One region of the Streptococcus constellatus subsp. constellatus genome, then DNA from elsewhere that is predicted to be linked to it. Evidence: predicted binding sites of a transcription regulator. Region 1 holds the regulator's gene; the other holds the start of a gene.

The links. The regulator CtsR, encoded in region 1, represses protease genes until heat stress. The targets are predictions, from matches to a motif close to TTGGTCAAAAAAGGTCAAANA.
Positions count from the first base shown of each region.
Region 2: a site for CtsR is predicted at 7,021-7,041, ahead of SCSC_RS06740 (ATP-dependent Clp protease ATP-binding subunit). Genes of this name have one in related genera too.

Region 1 covers NZ_AP014647.1:122,573-132,839, forward strand. Annotated here, with positions in the region: gene SCSC_RS00635 (RluA family pseudouridine synthase) at 1-97, opposite strand, end outside; gene pbp2a (penicillin-binding protein PBP2A) at 235-2,454, shown strand; gene rpmG (50S ribosomal protein L33) at 2,504-2,656, shown strand; gene secE (preprotein translocase subunit SecE) at 2,666-2,842, shown strand; gene nusG (transcription termination/antitermination protein NusG) at 2,987-3,523, shown strand; gene SCSC_RS00660 (hypothetical protein) at 3,731-4,516, shown strand; tRNA gene SCSC_RS00665 (tRNA-Cys) at 4,791-4,861, opposite strand; gene rpsB (30S ribosomal protein S2) at 5,159-5,941, shown strand; gene tsf (translation elongation factor Ts) at 6,024-7,067, shown strand; gene SCSC_RS00680 (hypothetical protein) at 7,157-7,507, opposite strand; gene SCSC_RS00685 (CtsR family transcriptional regulator) at 7,768-8,229, shown strand; gene SCSC_RS00690 (ATP-dependent Clp protease ATP-binding subunit) at 8,233-10,267, shown strand, end outside.
Region 2 covers NZ_AP014647.1:1,380,026-1,390,292, forward strand. Annotated here, with positions in the region: gene SCSC_RS06695 (ABC transporter permease) at 1-494, shown strand, start outside; gene SCSC_RS06700 (ABC transporter ATP-binding protein) at 506-1,153, shown strand; gene SCSC_RS06705 (ABC transporter permease) at 1,177-2,565, shown strand; gene SCSC_RS06710 (hypothetical protein) at 2,621-2,770, opposite strand; gene SCSC_RS06715 (ClbS/DfsB family four-helix bundle protein) at 3,009-3,551, opposite strand; gene SCSC_RS06720 (FeoB-associated Cys-rich membrane protein) at 3,683-3,820, opposite strand; gene feoB (ferrous iron transport protein B) at 3,829-5,973, opposite strand; gene SCSC_RS06730 (FeoA family protein) at 5,970-6,446, opposite strand; gene SCSC_RS06735 (DUF1797 family protein) at 6,614-6,844, opposite strand; gene SCSC_RS06740 (ATP-dependent Clp protease ATP-binding subunit) at 7,083-9,362, shown strand; gene SCSC_RS06745 (GyrI-like domain-containing protein) at 9,409-10,014, opposite strand; gene SCSC_RS06750 (helix-turn-helix transcriptional regulator) at 10,074-10,267, opposite strand, start outside.

The sequences.
Region 1 (10,267 bases):
AATGGCGAATCTTCCGTGGAATCAGAAACTGTTCTTCCAGCAGTTCTTTGACTGTCATCTCTGGCAGACCTTGTGGAATCGTAATTGTAAAATGCATGATTTTATTGTAACAAAATAGTAGATGATTGCAAATAGTCAGCTAACTCTTGAACAATTTCTTAAAGTTTTCTAAACTACAAGCCTAATGAGAGGTCCTTTCTTGTCTGGATATGGAGAAGGTGATAGAATAGGGATATGAAAAAATTGAGTGAATTATTTGAAATAGTAGTGAATCATTTTAAAAAGGACAGTCCTGAGTGCAACCATCAAGAGGTGACAGAGGTAGAAGAAAGCGAATCACATTTGAGCCGTTCTGGGAAAAGCCGAAAAAAGCCAATTTCTCAGCATCCATTTCGTCAATTTTGGCGTCGCTATCACCTGACGAAGATTGTTTTGATTCTGGGACTTGGTTTTGGTTTGGTGACAGGGGGCTATCTCTTTTATGTTGCCAAATCCACTAATGTGAATGATTTACAGAATGCGTTGAAAGCAACGACATCAATTTATGATAAGGACGGAAAAAAAGCGGGCAGCTTGTCAGGGCAAAAGGGAACTTACGTAGAATTGTCCAAAATTAGTCCGAACTTACAACATGCCGTCATTGCGACAGAAGACCGTTCCTTTTATAAAAATAGTGGTATTAACTACGGTCGTTTTATTCTAGCAATTTTAACGGCTGGGCGTTCTGGTGGTGGTTCTACCATTACACAACAATTAGCTAAAAATGCTTACTTATCTCAGGATCAGACCATTGAGCGGAAGGCAAAAGAGTTTTTCCTAGCTTTAGAATTAACTAAAAAATATAGTAAAAAGCAGATTCTCACTATGTACCTCAATAATTCTTATTTTGGAAATGGTGTTTGGGGTGTAGAAGATGCCTCTAAAAAGTACTTCGGCGTATCTGCCAGTCAGTTGACCCTCGACCAATCTGCTACTTTAGCAGGAATGCTCAAAGGACCGGAACTATATAATCCGCTTGCTTCTATCAAAAACGCAACGAATCGACGCAATACCGTTTTACAAAATATGGTAGCAGCAGGTTATATCAATCAAAATACTGCAAACCAAGCAGCAGCAAATGGTTTAGGTAGTCAATTGGTAGATGCTTATACAGGAAAATCGGCAGATTATCGTTATCCGTCTTACTTTGATGCGGTTATCAATGAAGCAGTGCGAGATTATGGCTTAACAGAAGCTGATATTGTCAATAACGGCTATCGCATTTACACAGAGCTCAATCAAAATTACCAAGCTAGCATGCAAGTCATTTATGACCGTAAAGATTTATTTCCACAAGCAGCAGATGGTACGAGGGCCCAATCTGGCAGCGTAGCACTAGACCCTAAAACGGGAGGAGTTCGTGCGCTTGTTGGGCAAATCAATAGTACCAGTGCCAATTTTAGAAGTTTCAACTATGCCACACAATCTTCAAGAAGTCCGGGCTCTACCATTAAGCCCTTGGTTGTGTACAGCCCCGCAGTTGATGCAGGTTGGTCTATCAATAAAGAATTGGATAATAGTACAACAACGTATGGAAATTATACCGTGAATAACTATGCTGGGATTCAATCCAGTCCGACTGTACCAATGTATCAGGCTTTAGCACAATCCTTAAATATTCCCGCAGTTGCGGCTGCCAATGAATTGGGGCTGAAAAAGGTTTTTGAATATGGTAAAAAATTTGGCCTGAATATGGATAAAGTGAGTCAGACCCTTGGGGTAGCTCTTGGTAGTGGCGTAACAACTAATCCACTGCAAATGGCACAAGCCTATTCTACTTTTGCAAATAATGGGGTTATGAATGATGCGCATTTGATTACCAAAATTGAAAATGCTAGTGGGCAAGTCGTTAAAACTCATAAATCTACCTCGACTCGAGTACTCAACCGCTCAACAACAGAAAAAATGACGAGTATGATGCTGGGAACATTTACCAATGGTACTGGTGTGTATGCAGCACCTTATGGCTATACTATGGCTGGAAAGACGGGAACGACAGAAACTAACTTTAATCCAGATTTATCAGGAGACCAATGGGTTATTGGTTACACGCCAGATGTGGTGATTAGTCAGTGGCTGGGTTTCCCAAAGACAGATGAAAATCATTATCTTACAGGCACCAGTGCCAATGAAGCTTCAGCTATTTTCCGAAGTGTGGCAAATAGTATCCTACCGTATACAAAGGGTACGAAGTTCGGTGATGAAAATGCCTATGCAAAAAATGGTATTGCACCGGTTGATACGAGTGGTACAAATAACACTACGAATCAAAGTGACAATCGTTCAGATGTCTTGAAAGATGTGCAGGATAAAGCTAAGAACTTGGTTGACCAAGCTAAAAAAGCAATTGATGATGCTAAAATTCCTGAAAAAGCGAAAAATCTTTGGGATACAGTCAAGAGTTGGTTCCAATAGACTTGTCAAAAACGGGCTTTCCTGATATAATAAATAGAATGGAGGCGTTATGGCACTAAAAAGAGCAAGTCTGGCGTGCACGGTTTGTGGATCGAGAAACTATTCAATTAAATTGAGTAGTACGCCAAAACCAAAACGTCTGGAAGTAAATAAGTATTGTAAACATTGCAGTAAATATACAATTCATAAAGAAACTAGATAGGAGAAAGTTGTGAAATTCATCAGAGATACATTTCAAGTGTTAAAAGATACAACTTGGCCAACTAGAAAGCAAAGCTGGATAGATTTTATCTCAGTCATGGAATACACCGCTTTCTTTGTTGTTATTATTTATCTTTTCGATCTCTTTGTTACAAGAGGTTTAGTACGATTGTTAAATATCTTTTAATTTTTAACCTGCTTGCTATTTGTCAAGTAGGTTTTTATTGTAAAAAATAGCAGTTAAAAGGTTGCATTGGCTATTTTTGTGGTATAATAGGGCTAGAAAGAAACCGAAGCCCACAGGCTTTTTTATTTAGGAAAGGAAGAACTCATGGACAGTTTTGATAAAGGCTGGTTTGTTCTGCAAACCTACTCGGGTTATGAAAATAAAGTAAAAGAAAATCTTTTGCAACGTGCGCAAACCTACAATATGTTGGAAAACATTTTGCGCGTGGAAATCCCAACACAAACGGTACAAGTAGAGAAAAATGGAAAAACGAAAGAAGTTGAAGAAAATCGTTTTCCAGGTTATGTCTTGGTAGAAATGGTGATGACAGATGAAGCGTGGTTTGTCGTACGGAATACACCAAACGTAACCGGTTTTGTCGGTTCACACGGAAATCGCTCTAAACCAACTCCGCTTTTGGAAGAAGAAATCCGTCAAATTTTGATTTCAATGGGACAAACCGTTCAAGAATTCGATATTCATGTGAAAGTTGGCGATACTGTGCGTATCATTGATGGAGCTTTTGCAGATTATACAGGTAAAATCACCGAAATTGACAACAACAAAGTTAAAATGATTATCTCTATGTTTGGCAATGACACGGTTGCAGAAGTAAATCTGAATCAAATTGCAGAGCTATAATTCCTTGAAAAACATAAAAAGGGTTGGGAAAAATTTCCAGCTCTTTTTATATGCTATTTTAGCTTACTTACAAGTTTTGATATTCTCGCTAAGAGCTTATGCTCTTGATAATGATAGATTTCTAGTTGTTGAAAACGAATACATAATTCTTTGAAAATGTTATAATAAGGATTGATAGAACAAAAAAATCATCTTTAAGGAGAAGTTATGAAGACTATTTTTGAAAATCAAGAAGTCAAATTGAACCGTAAAAATGGAAGTACGGTCATTGTTAGAAATGATGGTTTTTCTTATCTAGATGCAAAAAGTGAAAAGAAAAATCTGAATATTTCATTTGATAAAGTTTCTACTATCTTGTCACTTCGTTATTGTAACTCTAATTCAAGTTATAATCTCATTTTTCGAGATAAGAATGGAAAGAATATGGCTGAATTTGATACAGATACCACCATTTACAATAATGGCCATAACATTTTAGAAACGAAAGCAATCCTACTGGCTTTTGCAGCAAGTAAACTTACAAAAGATTTCCCAAATAACCTAAGGGATCTTGATATAACACTGGCTTTTAGCATGAAAGAAAAAGAAATCCGTATTGCCAGTGGTATCATTTATGGCTCAAAGCATAAAATTAGTATTGAAGATATTCGTAGAGTACAATGTGTAACAAATGGTACGATTTCAAATCTTGCACTGTACAAAAGTGATAAAAAGACATTTTGGGATATGCCTGATATGAAGGTTCCTTGTAATGAAATTACTTTACCTTTATTTGAAGCGATTGTTACTAAAAATACAGGGAAGGGAATAGATTTCAGTCGTGGAAACGGTTTTGATCAAAAGACTTCTGAATTTATGATTATTCGTTACATGGATGCTAACTTTTTTGTCAATAGTGATGGAACTCTTGATAAAGAATGGCAAAAACAAATCTATGATAGAATGAGTGCATACAAATATGACCTTGCAACTTTATTAGAATGGGTATTGTAGATTGAGAGTATAATTTTTACATATAAGTTGCTTTGTAGAGATAGAAAAAGGGAATAAAATGAACTGTAGTCAGCTATTACAGTAAGCAATCCGTACAGAATTACGTGAATAAAATAGAAGCGGTCAGCGATGTCCGCTTTTTATGTATAAACAAAATAAAGTGTTACCAAATAGATAGCCTCAAATTTATTCCCAGATTAGTTTCAAAGTAAAACAAAAAGCCTGATTTCACAGGCTTTTTGTTCGGTTGATTCCTGACAGGTCAGGTATTGAAAGGCGGTAGACGGATTTGAACCGACGATCAAGCTTTTGCAGAGCCGTGCCTTACCACTTGGCTATACCGCCACAACTTTTACTATTTTATCGTAAAAAATCATTTTCGTCAAGAGTGTAGATTTGTTTCTATCGGTAAAATTGTAGTGCTTCATCATCTAAGATTAAACTCTAGAATAAACAGATGGAGATTGAGAAGACTATAAAAAAGCAGAATACCTCTTGTAAAATAGAAGAACTTTTGATATGATAGTAGATGTCGTGTAATCGGCAAATACTCATTTCAGATGAATTGTGAAATTGTTGCCTACGGGTGATTTTGCAAGTTGAAATCTGAAAGAGGAAAAAAACAAAAAGGAGATCTTACTCATGGCAGTAATTTCAATGAAACAACTTCTTGAGGCTGGTGTGCACTTTGGTCACCAAACTCGTCGCTGGAACCCTAAGATGGCGAAATACATCTTTACAGAACGTAACGGTATCCACGTAATTGACCTTCAGCAAACTGTAAAATTTGCAGATCAAGCATACGACTTTATGCGCGATGCTGCTGCTAACGATGCGGTTATCTTGTTTGTTGGTACGAAAAAGCAAGCTGCTGATGCTGTAAAAGATGAAGCAGAACGTGCAGGTCAATACTACATCAACCACCGTTGGTTGGGTGGAACTCTCACTAACTGGGAAACGATCCAAAAACGTGTTGCTCGTTTGAAAGAAATCAAACGCATGGAAGAAGACGGAATTTTTGACGTGCTTCCTAAGAAAGAAGTCGCTCTTCTTAATAAACAACGCGCTCGTCTTGAAAAATTCTTGGGTGGTATCGAAGAAATGCCTCGCATCCCAGACGTAATGTACGTTGTTGATCCACATAAAGAACAAATCGCTGTAAAAGAAGCTAAGAAGCTTGGTATTCCAGTGGTTGCGATGGTCGACACGAATACAGATCCAGATGACATTGATGTGATTATTCCAGCAAATGATGATGCTATCCGCGCTGTTAAATTAATCACTGCGAAAATGGCTGATGCGATTATCGAAGGGCGTCAAGGTGAAGATAACGTTGAATCAGTAGAAGTAGAATTAGCTGCAACTGATACACAAGCAGATTCTATTGAAGAAATCGTTGAAGTTGTTGAAGGCTCAAACGAATAATCAAGTAACGAACCTATGGGGCGGGGCCTAGCCCTCCCCTTTTTATTCAATCAAATCGTAATATCTTAATTGGAGGATCAAAATGGCAGAAATTACAGCTAAGCTTGTAAAAGAATTGCGTGAAAAATCTGGTGCTGGTGTCATGGATGCTAAAAAAGCACTTGTAGAAGTAGATGGCGATATCGAAAAAGCAATCGAATTGCTTCGTGAAAAAGGTATGGCAAAAGCTGCTAAAAAAGCAGATCGTGTTGCTGCTGAAGGATTGACTGGTGTCTATGTGAGTGGCAATATCGCTGCTATCGTTGAAGTGAATTCAGAAACAGATTTTGTAGCAAAAAATGCTCAATTTGTTGAATTAGTAAACGAAACGGCTCAAGTGATTGCAGAAGGCAAACCAGCGAACAATGAAGAAGCACTTGCTTTGATAATGCCTTCAGGAGAAACACTTGAAGCTGCTTATGTTAGTGCAACTGCTACAATTGGAGAAAAAATTTCATTCCGTCGTTTTGCAGTTGTTGAAAAAGCAGATGATCAAGTATTTGGTGCATACCAACACAATGGTGGACGTATCGGAGTTATTACTGTTCTTTCAGGTAGTGACGAAGATCTTGCAAAACATGTAGCAATGCACGTTGCTGCTATGAAACCGTCTGTTCTTTCATACAAAGAATTGAGCGAAGAATTTATCCATGATGAATTGGCTCAAATGAACCATAAAATTGACCAAGACAATGAAAGCCGTGCAATGGTTGGTAAACCAGCACTTCCACACTACAAATTTGGTTCTAAACTTCAATTGACAGATGAAGTAATTGCACAAGCTGAAGAAGATATTAAAGCAGGTCTTGCGGCTGAAGGTAAGCCAGAAAAAATCTGGGACAAAATCATCCCTGGTAAGATGGATCGCTTTATGTTAGATAACACAAAAGTCGACCAACAATATACACTCTTAGCCCAAGTTTATATTATGGATGACAGCAAAACTGTTGAAGCATTCCTTGAAAGTCAAGGGGCTACAATCGCTAGCTTCACACGTTTTGAAGTAGGTGATGGTATTGAAAAAGCTGCCAATGATTTTGAATCAGAAGTAGCTGCTACAATGGCTGCTGCACTTGGACAAAACTAAACCAGCCAATCCACTATCTAGAATTTAAAATAAGTAAAAAGGTTAGAGAACTAAGTCTGTTCTCTAACCTTTTCTAGTCCCATTTGCTATTATTTTACAATTCGTTTCGTGAATCCTTTGTGTGAAATGACTAAGTCTACAAAGATTAAAACAACTAAGGAGATAAGTAAATAAGTAATTTCAGAGTAGGTGAAAGCAATTCGATAAGTTTGTGTAAAAAGAATAGCAAAAACACTGGTAACAACAATGGCTAAATCAATTGTCCATTTTGTTTTGGGTTTTATTGAAGACGGTTCAAATAAAAACGGGGCAAATAAACAGGCGACTAATGTGGCGACTTGAACATCTACATAGTCAGCAGAAATAATTGTAAAAAAGAATAAAGTTGAAAACAACCAAACCAGTATATGACGTGTATATTTGAACCAATCCATTTTCATTCATTTGGCCTCCTTTTATTGATATCGTCAAATTTTCATCTATATTATAACGCTTTAAAATTAAAAGGCAAGCGTTTACACTTGAATTGTTGCTGATAGATAAGCTTTTTCACTTGCTTGAATAATCAGACTTTTCAGTTTTTCATTTAACTCTTTTTCTTTTAAAAAGAGAAGAATTTCGGTATAATATTAGTCAAAGATAGTCAATGTCAGTTGTGGGTAGTTGTTTATAGACTGAGACCAAAAAGAAAGGAGTTGTCATGAGTAATAAAAATACATCAGATAATATTGAAGAATATATTAAAGCTCTTTTGGCACAGGCAGGGATTGCGGAGCTGAAGCGAAGTGAGATTGCAGATGTTTTTCAGGTTGTTCCTAGCCAGATAAATTATGTAATAAAGACGCGCTTTACGGAGAGTCGTGGCTATGTTGTTGAAAGTAAGCGTGGTGGAGGAGGCTATATTCGGATTGGTCGAATTGAATTTTCCAATCACCATGAGTTGCTTTGTGATTTGTTGCATAGCGTTGGTGAGCAGATTAGCCATCAGGTCTTTACAGATATTATTCAGCTGTTATTTGATGAACAGATCATGACAGAACGAGAAGGGAATCTTCTTTTAGCAACGACAACAGACAGGGTGTTGGGGACAAATGCTGCACAGATTCGTGCGCGGATGTTAAAGAAAATTTTACAGCAAGTTGATAGAAAAGGGAAAAACTAATATATGAAACATTCAAAAGCTTTGACAGAAAGTATTGAATCAGCACAGCTATTAGCAAGTCATTTTGAAACGGATTATTTAGAGTCTTGGCAGCTGTTGATTGCTATGGCAAATAATCCTTATAGTGTTGCTGGTTCAGTTTTAAATGATTATCCACTTGAAATTGATGATTTTGAAAAGGCGGCTTTTCATATCACGGGGAAAGTCTATCAACAAGAGGGAGCTTTTACTATTTGGCCGTTTTCTTATCGCATGAAAGTGTTATTTTTGACTGCTGAACAAATTGCAGAGGCGGTTCATGCCAAGAACCTTGGGACAGAGCATGTGTTGCTAGCTATGTTATTTGACCGAGGAAGTTTGGCAGCGCGTATTCTTGAATTTATTGGTTTTAGTTACGAAGATAAAGAAGGTGCTCTACGCATGACAGATCTTCGGAAAAATTTAGAGCATAAGGCAAGCTGGAATAAAGAGGATTTAAAGGCGATTCGTCACCTAAATAAAAATGCTGCAGCAACAAGACAAACGATGGCTAATATGATGGGAATGCCTCCTGCAACCAGTGGCGGACTAGAAGATTATACTCGTGATCTAACTGAAATGGCTCATATGGGCCTTTTAGAACCGGTCATTGGGCGGGATAAAGAGATTTCTCGCATGCTTCAGATTTTAAGTTGCAAGACGAAAAATAATCCAGTTTTGGTAGGAGATGCAGGAGTTGGGAAGACAGCATTAGCCCTTGGTTTGGCGCAACGTGTGGCAGCTGGTCAAGTTCCAAATGAGCTTGCAAAGATGAGAGTTTTAGAGCTAGATTTAATGAATGTGGTGGCTGGAACTCGTTTTCGTGGTGATTTTGAGGAACGGATGAAGAATATTATCAATGATATTGAAGCAGATGGACATGTCATTCTTTTCATTGATGAGCTTCATACTATTATGGGGTCGGGTAGCGGGATTGACTCGACATTAGATGCAGCGAACATTCTCAAGCCAGCTTTGGCCAGAGGGACACTCAGAACGGTCGGCGCAACGACACAAGAAGAGTACCAGAAATATATTGAAAAGGACGCAGCTCTTTCACGGCGCTTTGCTAAGGTTGCTATTGAAGAGCCAACAGTAGCTGATAGTATTGCGATTTTACAAGGGCTAAAGAAAACTTATGAAGATCACCACAAGGTCGTGATTACGGATTCGGCCATTGAGACGGCTGTTAAGTATGCTTATCGTTATCTAACAAGCAAACATCTACCGGATTCGGCCATTGATTTGCTAGATGAAGCCGCTGCAACAGTACAAAATAAAGGTCCGCAAAATCACGTAAAAGCAGAATTAAGTGCAGCAGACGAGGCTTTAATGGCAGGCAATTGGAACAAAGTTAGTACGTTGTTGGAGAAAGAGAGTCAGCCGATTGTCTATAAATTAAGGGTGAAAGACGAGGATGTTTTGGCAACGCTCAGCAGTTTATCAGGTATTCCCGTGCAAAAGTTGACGCAAACAGATGCGAAGAAATACCTCAATTTAGAAAAGGAACTGCACAAGCGGGTCATTGGGCAAAATGAAGCAATTTCTGCTATTAGTCGAGCGATTCGGCGCAATCAATCCGGTATCCGCACTAGCAAGCGTCCAATTGGCTCCTTTATGTTCTTAGGGCCAACCGGAGTCGGAAAAACTGAGCTAGCTAAGGCTTTGGCAGAAGTTCTCTTTGATGACGAAACAGCACTGATTCGTTTTGATATGAGTGAATACATGGAAAAATTTGCTGCCAGTCGCCTCAATGGAGCGCCTCCAGGTTATGTTGGTTATGAAGAAGGGGGCGAATTAACTGAAAAAGTTCGCAATCGTCCGTACTCTGTACTCCTCTTTGATGAGGTAGAAAAAGCACATCCTGATATTTTCAATGTGCTTCTCCAAGTCTTAGATGACGGGGTGCTGACAGACAGCAAGGGGCGTAAGGTGGATTTTTCCAATACCATTATCATTATGACCAGCAATCTTGGTGCGACAAGTTTGCGGGACGACAAGACGGTTGGTTTTGGAGCAC
Region 2 (10,267 bases), 640 kb from region 1:
AGCAAACTGATCTTGTTAAAAATTCTAAGGCTTTTGAAGCAGTTTCTTCTTCTGTTACCAGTTTCAAACAGATTATTAATGTTTTAACTTTCAGTATCATTATTGGAAGTATCATCGTTCTTTCCTTGATTCTCATGTTCTGGTTGAGAGAAAGGATTTATGAAATCGGAGTACTATTATCTCTCGGTATTTCAAAAGCGATGATTATCTCTCAATTCATACTGGAACTGGTTATCATATCAGTATTTAGTATGGCACTAGCTTCTATTAGTGGCTCTTATATTTCCACTATGGTATTCAAAGGGTTTATAAAAGGCGGTCAACAACAAGATAGCTCATCCGCTATTTTTGAAAATATCGTTCCGCAGTTACATACCTCTACTATTCTGATGACTTATGGAATACTGCTCATCATCATTTTACTTGCAGTAGTAGGTTCATCTTCTATTATCCTACATAAAAAACCAAAAGATATTTTAACCGATATAAGTTAAGGAGACAAAACATGACAATTTTAAAAATGGATTCAGTTAGTTACCAATACAATAGCCTACAAGAAAATGTATTGAATCAGATCACAGCTTCATTTGAAGAAGGAAAATTTTATGCTATTATAGGGAAATCTGGTGCAGGAAAATCAACCTTGCTTTCCCTTCTTGCAGGACTTGATACTCCTACAAAAGGAAAAATCCTCTTTGAAGATCAAGACATCGCTCAAAAAGGCTATAACCATCACAGACGGAAACAAATCTCCCTGGTTTTCCAAAATTATAATTTAATCGATTACTTAACTCCGATGGAGAATGTTCGACTCGTAAATTCTCAAGCAAATAAAGATAGCTTACTACAACTTGGACTCAACGAAAAAGAAATCCATCGTAACGTATTACGATTATCAGGTGGCCAGCAGCAACGGGTTGCTATTGCACGCGCTCTTGCATCTACAGCACCAATTATCTTAGCAGATGAACCAACTGGGAACTTAGATGAAGGTACTGCCATGGACATCATTGAAGTCCTAATTAAATCAGCTAAACAAAAAAATAAATGTGTGATTGTGGTGACACACAGCAAAGAGTTAGCTAATAAAGCAGACGTCGTCTTAGAGTTAAGCAATAAGAACTTAGTCGAAGTCACTAAGAATTATAAATAAGACCTCCAAGGAGAAGAAATTATATGTTAACGATAAAGAACGCTCTTGCCTATGTATGGCGCAAAAAAATAAAAACACTGATTATCTTTTTGATCCTGTTAGCCATCTCTACTTTAACACTTGGCAGTATTGCTGTTAAAAATGCAACAGACGCTGCTTCAAAAGAGACTTTCAAAAATATCACTAGCAGTTTCTCAATGCAGATTAACCGCGAAGTGAACCAAGGTACGCCTCGCGGAGCAGGAAATCTTAAAGGCGAAGATATCGAAGCTGTGGAAAAAGTTAAAGGTATCTCTGGCTACATCAAACGAATGAATGTTGTCGCTGACTTAATTGATCACCAATTGGTTGAATCTGGAGAAACTGACTTTGAAAGCGAAGATAGAAAACAAAAATTCGGCCGTGCCATTATGGCAACAGGTATCAACGATTCATCTAAAGATGATAAATTTACCGCAGAAACCTTCAAACTAGTTGAAGGTAGACATATCAACAAAAATGACAAAAATGTTGCTTTAATTCATAAAGATTTTGCAGAAAAGAACAAACTTAAAGTTGGCGATACGATTAATATAAAATCGAATACTTATGACTATGATAACGTTCGCAAAGCTAATAAAACGACTAAAGTGACAGTTATCGGAATTTTTGACGGGAAAAATAAAGGAGGCGTTTCTAGTCCTCAAGAATTGTATGAAAATACCTTTATCACAGACTTAGAAACGACTAAAACTTTACAAGGTTCAACAGATAAAAACGCTATTTATCAAGATGCTACTTTCTTTGTAAACGGTAGCCAAGATATTGATAAAGTGATGGCGAAAGTAAAAGAAATATCATCTATTGATTGGGAAGCCTACACCCTTGTTAAGAGCACAAGCAACTTCCCAGCACTTCAATCTTCTATTAACGGTATTTACGGCGTTACTGGAAACCTCTTAATCGGAACGCTAATCTTTGGAGCGATTGTTCTTACCCTAGTCTTGTTCTTATGGATCAATGGTCGTAGAAAAGAAATGGGAATCATGCTTTCAATGGGAATTAGCAAAACAAAGATTTTCTTCCAATTTATCACAGAAGTTCTCTTTGTAAGTATATTTAGCTTCATTGGTGCTTACTTTGCAGGTAGTGCTGTCAGCAAGGTGATGGGAAATAGCATTTTAAAACAAGTTACCAGTGGTATTGCTGAAAAACTAGCTCGAGAAGGTAAGAGCGCCAATCTTGGAGGCGGGGCTGAAGTGGATGGCTTTAACAAGACCCTCACTAGCCTCAATGTACATGTATCTCCTGATGATATGACAAAAGTGGTCATCTTTGGACTTGCCATTATCATCGTTTCCGTCCTCATTGCTTCAATCACGCTCCTTAGTAAGCAACCAAAAGACTTACTAATGGGAGATAATAGCAAGTAGAACACAGAAACCATTCATATAAAGAGGCTGAGAAAAAGATCTCAGCCTCATTTTATTATGGTCGAAAGCCTTTGACACGGTAGCTAATGCTCAAAGCACTGCTTTTAGGTTGCAAATAGAACTTGCGGAGCAAGTCACAATTTTGTTCGTCTTTTAGGCTCCAACAAATTTCTTTGATAAACACTTCGTTTTCTTTATCCACCACCTCAACAGTCTCCTGGGCTGCTGAGCAACCTGAGCCTAAAAACAAGAGAGCGAAACTAAACATATTCAATTTTTCGTTCTGCCCCACCACCTTACTTGATAAGTTACTTTTGCCAACCTTCGAACGGAATAACCTTGGATTCACTCTGACATATCAAAGAACGATGTGAAGTTCTTTTGATTTGCTCTCTTAGCCATTGTATGTTGTTTGCCTTTTTGCTACCAACCCTACTGATTGTTTACTGGCTTTTACAGTTCTTTCGATGTGCTTTCAACTTCTTCATAGCCCAGTCATAATGACTTGATGTGCTACTAATAAAGTAGGAGCCGAGGGTACTCCCTCCAACCCATTTATAGATGCCCTTTGAAAACAACTCTTCATCCGTAAAATTTTCAGCTAAAACCAGCACGTTTTTCTGAGATTGATGAAGCATTTTAGTTGCTTCTTCTAACGAAGTCTGTTGATGCTTCTGCCAGAATGCCACATTCAGCTCACCATAGTTTTTCCAATTATAAGCTAGTGGTAAAAATGACTTTTCTACACCATTTTGATTAGAATACACCCAATTGAGAAGCAATTGTTGCCACTCATAAAGGTGAATGAGAACATCTCTAAGATTTTTATCTCTCTTCCAATGAGCTTCTTTCCGTTTCTCATCTTTTGAAAAATCAAATGGGGTATTCAACTCTTCTTCTGTTAATTGAGAAATCAATGACTGTAGCTTTGCATATTGCTGTGTCGCTGCACTAAGCAACTCAGTCTTGCTAGTCGGCCTTACCATGTTAAATTCTCCTTCTGCTTTCTGAATGAACAGGAAACAACTTGACAATATTGTACTGACTCCAAAAGCTAGATTTTTTGTGTCTGACTTTTGGGATACAGTTCACATCTGTCAAGTTTTTGATTTTCTTTCTATTTATTATGTCTCATTTTTTCTTTGATTTCACATTGACAGTCACAATCACCACAGTTTCCCTTTCCCTTAATGATATGGTGCAGCGCTGCGCCAGCTAAAACTAAAATAATGATAGATACAATAATCGTGGACATAATTTCTCCTATACTGTTTGATGTGTCAGACTATCTAAAGTGATAACTTCTACTTTTTCTTTCCGTGCTTTTCTAAAGATGAAATAGAGACCAACTGCTACAACGAACAAAGCAAAAATAGTCCCAAAAGATATTCCTTTTCCATATAGCAACGCTTGACCAAACTGATAAATCACAAGACTAACATTATAAGCCAGTAGCGTTTGGAAAGATAGAGCAATCCATGTCCACTTTGCATTGCCCATTTCGCGATGAATTGCACCAATCGCTGCAAAACAAGGGGCACAAAGCAAGTTAAAGACAAGAAATGAATAGGCAGAAAGTGCCGTATAATGCTGTTGGAGATTGCTCCATAGTTCTTTCGTAGTCTCTGTCGCATCAGTCACTTTATACAAAATTCCAAAAGTCGAAATCACCGTCTCTTTAGCTAATAAGCCGGTGATGGCCGCTACAGTTGCTCGCCAATTACCAAATCCAAGAGGAGTAAAGATCCAAGCTAGTCCCTTTCCTAAGGTCGCTAGAATACTATTTTCCGTTTTGACAGCCTGCAAGCTAAAATTGTAAGAGCTAGCAAACCAAATAAAAATGTTGGTCACAAAGATAATCGTTCCAGCCCGTTTGATAAAACTCAAAGCCTTCTGTCCTGCATAACGCAAAACAGTTTTGACTTGTGGCAAATGATAACTCGGCAGCTCCATGATAAAAGGTGCCACAACACCACCGAGAATCGTTGTCTTTTTCAGAGCAATTCCCGATAAAACAATGGCTCCCATTCCAACAAAATAAGCGCTTGGTGCAATCCAAGGATTATTAGGGAAGAATGCTCCAGCAATCAAAGAAATAATTGGTAATTTGGCGGAGCAAGGCATAAATGTTGTTGTCATAATCGTAATCCTACGGTCACGTTCATTTTCAATAGTTCTACTCGCCATAACGCCAGGAACACCACATCCCGTAGAAATCAGCATAGGAATAAAAGATTTCCCAGATAAGCCAAAGCGTCTAAACAGCCGATCCATAACAAAGGCAATCCGACTCATATAACCAATGTCTTCCAAAATTCCCAAGCAAACAAATAAGACGAAAATCTGCGGAACAAAGCCCAAGACAGCTCCACAACCTGCAACAATCCCATCAACAATCAAAGATTGAAGCCAATCAGATACTGCTAAGTGTTCCAACAGTGATTTGATACCATTCGGAATCCATTCTCCAAAGAGGATGTCGTTTGTCCAATCCGTTCCCATCGTTCCAATCGTTTGAATAGAGAGGAAATACACCAACCACATAACAAGCGCAAAGATTGGTAAAGCTAAATAACGATTGGTCACAATACGGTCAATCTTGTCTGACAAACTTAATTTAGTAACATCGGCTTGCAGCACCATTTTGACTGCTGACTCAATAAACTCATAGCGCGCATTAACAACAATGGTCTCTGCGTCTTCAGTGTAGATTTCCTCCGTAATCCTAATCGCATCTTCAATCTCCGCTTTTTGGAAATCAGACAACACCAGCTGTTCGGATAATTCTTTATCGCGTTCAAAAAGCTTAATGGCATAAAAACGAGCCTGTTTTTGAGGCACTGCATTTCCTAAAATGCGGATAATTTCTGACAAAGCCGCTTCAAAATGACTGTCGTAAACAGGATAGAGCGTTTCATCCGTGCGCTCCATTTCTCGTAAGACCTGCTGCATGACTTGGTCAATCCCAGTCTTTTTCAAAGCACTGGTCGCAACGACTGGCACACCTAGCTGATAACTTAATTTAGTCGTATCGATCCATTTCCCTTGTTTTTCAACGACATCGCTCATATTTAAAGCCAGCACAACCGGAATTCCTGTCTCAATCAATTGCAAGCTCAAGTATAGATTTCGTTCCAAATTGGTTGCGTCAACTACATCCAAAATCCCGTCTGCATTACCGCTTAAAAGATAATTTCTACTAACCACTTCTTCAGAAGTATAAGGCGACAACGAGTAAATTCCCGGTAGGTCTTGGATAATAATTTTTTTGTTTTTGCTAAACAGACCACTTTTCTTCTCGACAGTGACACCAGGCCAATTTCCCACATGCTGGCTACTACCAGTTAATAGGTTAAACAAACTAGTCTTTCCACTATTCGGATTTCCCGCAAGCGCTAATTCTTTCATTGTTTTGCTTCCTTTTCACCTTTCACCACACTAATCAAGCTAGCCTCCGACTTTCTTAAGGTCAAGTCATAGCCCCTAAGCTTAATCTCAAGTGGATCACCCAACGGTGCAACTTTTTGCAATTGAACGTTTGTGTTTTTGGTCAACCCCATGTCCATCAACCGTCGTTTTAAAGCACCATCTGCATGAATTGCTTCGATGTATGCCGAATCTCCAATAGCCAACTCAGATAAAGGAAGAGAAGATTTGCTACTGCCCTTTGGCACAACATCCAGTTTTTTCAAAATAGAATTATCCAAGGCAATCCTCGCAGCTCGAACTAAGAGAATAGCTGTGTCGTTTGTTTTTGAAATGACTTGAATAAAACTGCCTATCTTAATCCCTAGATCAGCTAAATGACGGACACTCGCTTCCTCTAGATCGATTCCGACAATTTCATATTCTGTTACTAATTTTATTTGAGATAAATCCATACTCTCTCCTTTTTATTTTGTCAAGAAATATGCTTACTACCATCATTAGTATACCACTTTTTTCTAAGAATTTCTGACAATTCTAAGATAGATAAGCAAAAATTATTGCAAAATAAATATCCCCTAAGCAGATGCCTAGAGGACATATTTATTAGAGACTAACAAATTTAATATAACAATTCATAGATTTCCATTGCAATCAAATCAATGCTATCAAAAGTATAGGTTTCACGCGCTGCAACATCGCGAAGAGTGAATACTGAGCCATTTTCTTCGTCATAGCTATAAGTTACTTCTGCTACAACAACCCCGTCACGTTCAAAATTACGTTTCAAATTGCCACCATCTTTTGTCATAGCATCTAAACGATTGATAATTCTTACTAAATGTGATTCCATTTTCCTTCTCCTATTCATTTATACGTTACTATTTTACCACAAATGAAAGATGAAATACCAGCAAAAGACCCATTTTTGGTAAATTTAACACAAAATGAAACGCTCAAATATAAAATTCTATCTTTTAACACTTTATTCTTGCAATGTTTTAGAATACTGCTATAATGAAAATAAGAAGTTTGACTATTATTGACCAATTGATTTCCGTCAAGCAAATTTTAAAAGAAAGAGGTAGCACATGCTTTGTCAAAATTGTAAAATAAACGAATCAACTATTCACCTTTACACAAATGTGAATGGAAAACAACACCAAGTTGACCTCTGTCAAAATTGTTATCAAATCATGAAAACAGACCCAAATAATGCCTTATTTCGTGGCATGACCAATATGAACAATCAAAATAATTTAGACCCTTTTGATGATTTCTTTAGCAATCTAGGGAATTTTCAAAATCATCAAGAACCGCAGACCCCTCCTACTCAATCAGGTGGCGGATACGGCAACGGAGGCTATGGTTCCAATCAAGGTGGCAGCACGCGCCAACAAGTACCACAACAACCCAAAGGCCTCCTAGAAGAATTTGGTATCAATGTAACTGAATTTGCTCGGCGGGGCGAGATTGACCCTGTAATTGGTCGTGACGAAGAAATTGTGCGCGTCATTGAAATCCTCAATCGTAGAACGAAGAACAATCCTGTCCTCATCGGAGAGCCCGGTGTCGGTAAAACAGCAGTTGTCGAAGGCTTGGCTCAGAAAATTGTAGACGGTGATGTGCCACATAAACTCCAAGGCAAAGAAGTCATTCGTTTAGATGTCGTTAGTTTGGTTCAAGGGACTGGGATCCGTGGTCAATTTGAAGAACGAATGCAAAAACTCATGAACGAAATTCGCTCTCGTCAGGATGTTATATTATTCATTGATGAAATTCACGAAATTGTTGGAGCTGGTTCTGCTGGCGATGGAAATATGGATGCTGGAAACATCCTAAAACCAGCACTTGCTCGCGGTGAACTCCAATTAGTCGGTGCCACAACTCTCAATGAATACCGGATTATCGAAAAAGATGCTGCACTGGAACGCCGTATGCAGCCTGTAAAAGTTGATGAACCAACAGTTGAAGAAACGATCACTATCCTCAAAGGTATTCAAAAGAAATACGAAGACTATCACCACGTCAAATACACAGACGATGCCATTGAAGCAGCAGCTGTCTTGTCCAATCGTTATATCCAAGATCGCTTCTTGCCTGATAAGGCCATTGACTTGCTAGACGAAGCAGGCTCTAAGATGAATCTGACACTTAACTTTGTCGATCCAAAAATCATTGATCAACGATTGGTAGAAGCTGAAAACCTCAAGGCACAAGCTACTCGTGATGAAGATTTTGAAAAAGCTGCTTATTTCCGTGACCAAATTGCCAAATACAAAGAAATGCAGCAAAATAAAATGGCTGATCAAGATACGCCTCTTATCAGTGAAAAAACCATTGAACATATCATTGAGCAAAAGACAAATATTCCAGTTGGCGACTTGAAAGAAAAGGAACAATCACAATTGATTAGTCTGGCTGATGATTTGAAAGCTCATGTCATTGGTCAAGATGATGCTGTTGATAAAATTGCGAAGGCCATTCGCCGTAATCGAGTTGGACTAGGTACACCAGACCGACCAATTGGTTCTTTCCTTTTTGTTGGGCCAACCGGTGTCGGCAAAACAGAACTTTCTAAACAACTAGCGATTGAGCTCTTTGGTTCAGCTGACAGCATGATTCGTTTTGATATGAGTGAGTATATGGAAAAACATAGCGTAGCAAAACTCGTCGGAGCGCCTCCAGGTTACATTGGCTACGAAGAAGCTGGACAATTAACAGAACGTGTACGTCGTAATCCTTATTCTCTCATTTTACTTGATGAAATAGAAAAAGCTCACCCAGATGTCATGCATATGTTCTTACAAGTACTGGATGACGGACGTCTGACAGATGGACAAGGTCGGACAGTCAGTTTCAAAGATACGATTATCATTATGACTTCCAACGCCGGTACTGGAAAAGTCGAAGCAAACGTTGGATTTGGTGCAGCGCGTGAAGGACGAACTAATTCTGTTATCGGTGAATTAGGAAACTTCTTCAGTCCAGAATTTATGAACCGTTTCGATGGTATTATTGAGTTCAAATCTCTTAGCAAGGAAAATCTCCTACAAATCGTAGATTTGATGCTTGAAGATGTGAATAAACGCTTAGCTGTAAATGGTATTCACCTAGACGTAACAGACAAAGTCAAGGAAAAATTAGTTAATCTTGGTTACGATCCAAAAATGGGAGCTCGTCCACTTCGTCGGACAATCCAAGATCACATCGAGGATGCTATCACCGACTACTATCTTGAACATCCAAGCGAAAAAGAGCTCAAAGCTGTCATGACGAGCAATAGCAAGATTGTTATCAAGTCGTCCAAAAAGTCTGAAAACGAGACCGAAAAAGAAATTAAAACAACAGCAGACGACACTGCTAACTGACTATGAAAATCACTCCTTAGAAGTTTCTCTAGGGAGTAATTTTTCGTTACTGAACTCTATATCTCAAAATTGTCTTCAACTTCTGGAGAGCTGTTCGATTTTTATTGTTCAAATAAATTTCACGATGATATGCTGTGCAGCGTTTTAACCCATTTTCTTGACAGAAAGCATCCATTTTCGCGAAGATTTGTGGTTCATCGTCAAATGATCCTACATGAAACATGGAAACGCTGCTTCCTTCGCTTATTCGTTCAAAGCGAATCTCATTATAAAACGGATTTGGTTTTTTCACTTTTACTTTTTCGAGAGCTGTTTCAACCATTTCATTTGTAATAAACTCTGGCTGAGCAATCATAATCGTATAAACCAAGTCATCTTTTACTAAAACTTCTGCTTCTTTTTGCCACCAAATCCCTTCCAGCGGATAGACTGTAAAATCTGTCACTTCTAGCTCTGGATTGGATTTTTTATAATCCATTTTAACTGCATAAGCAAGAGAGTGCAGAGCCAAAACCCGCTCAGAGAAATCAGGGCTATTTGGATTGCCTGCTCCGTCAATCATAATGAAAGCTTGCTCCGGAACCGTTACTAGCGTCGGACTTGCCTTTACACCATATATAGCTTTTTCAGCCCTTCTCCATTCATATTTCATTTGTTCACCCCTTCCGTTTTTCTATCATCAGCATAACAAAGTAAACTTGTCAGTTTCTGTCAACTTTTATATTTTTGGGAAATTTCGTTTAATTTTTTTGCTAATTTCTGTCGCACTTCAGGTGGACCTAACACTTCCACTCCGTCCAAAAAGGATGAAAGATAAGCATAAAGACTGTCATGATTCGGAAATTCTGCTTCTACAAGTAAATTTCCTACCACATCTGTCGAAATCAAACCAGAAAATTCTTCAT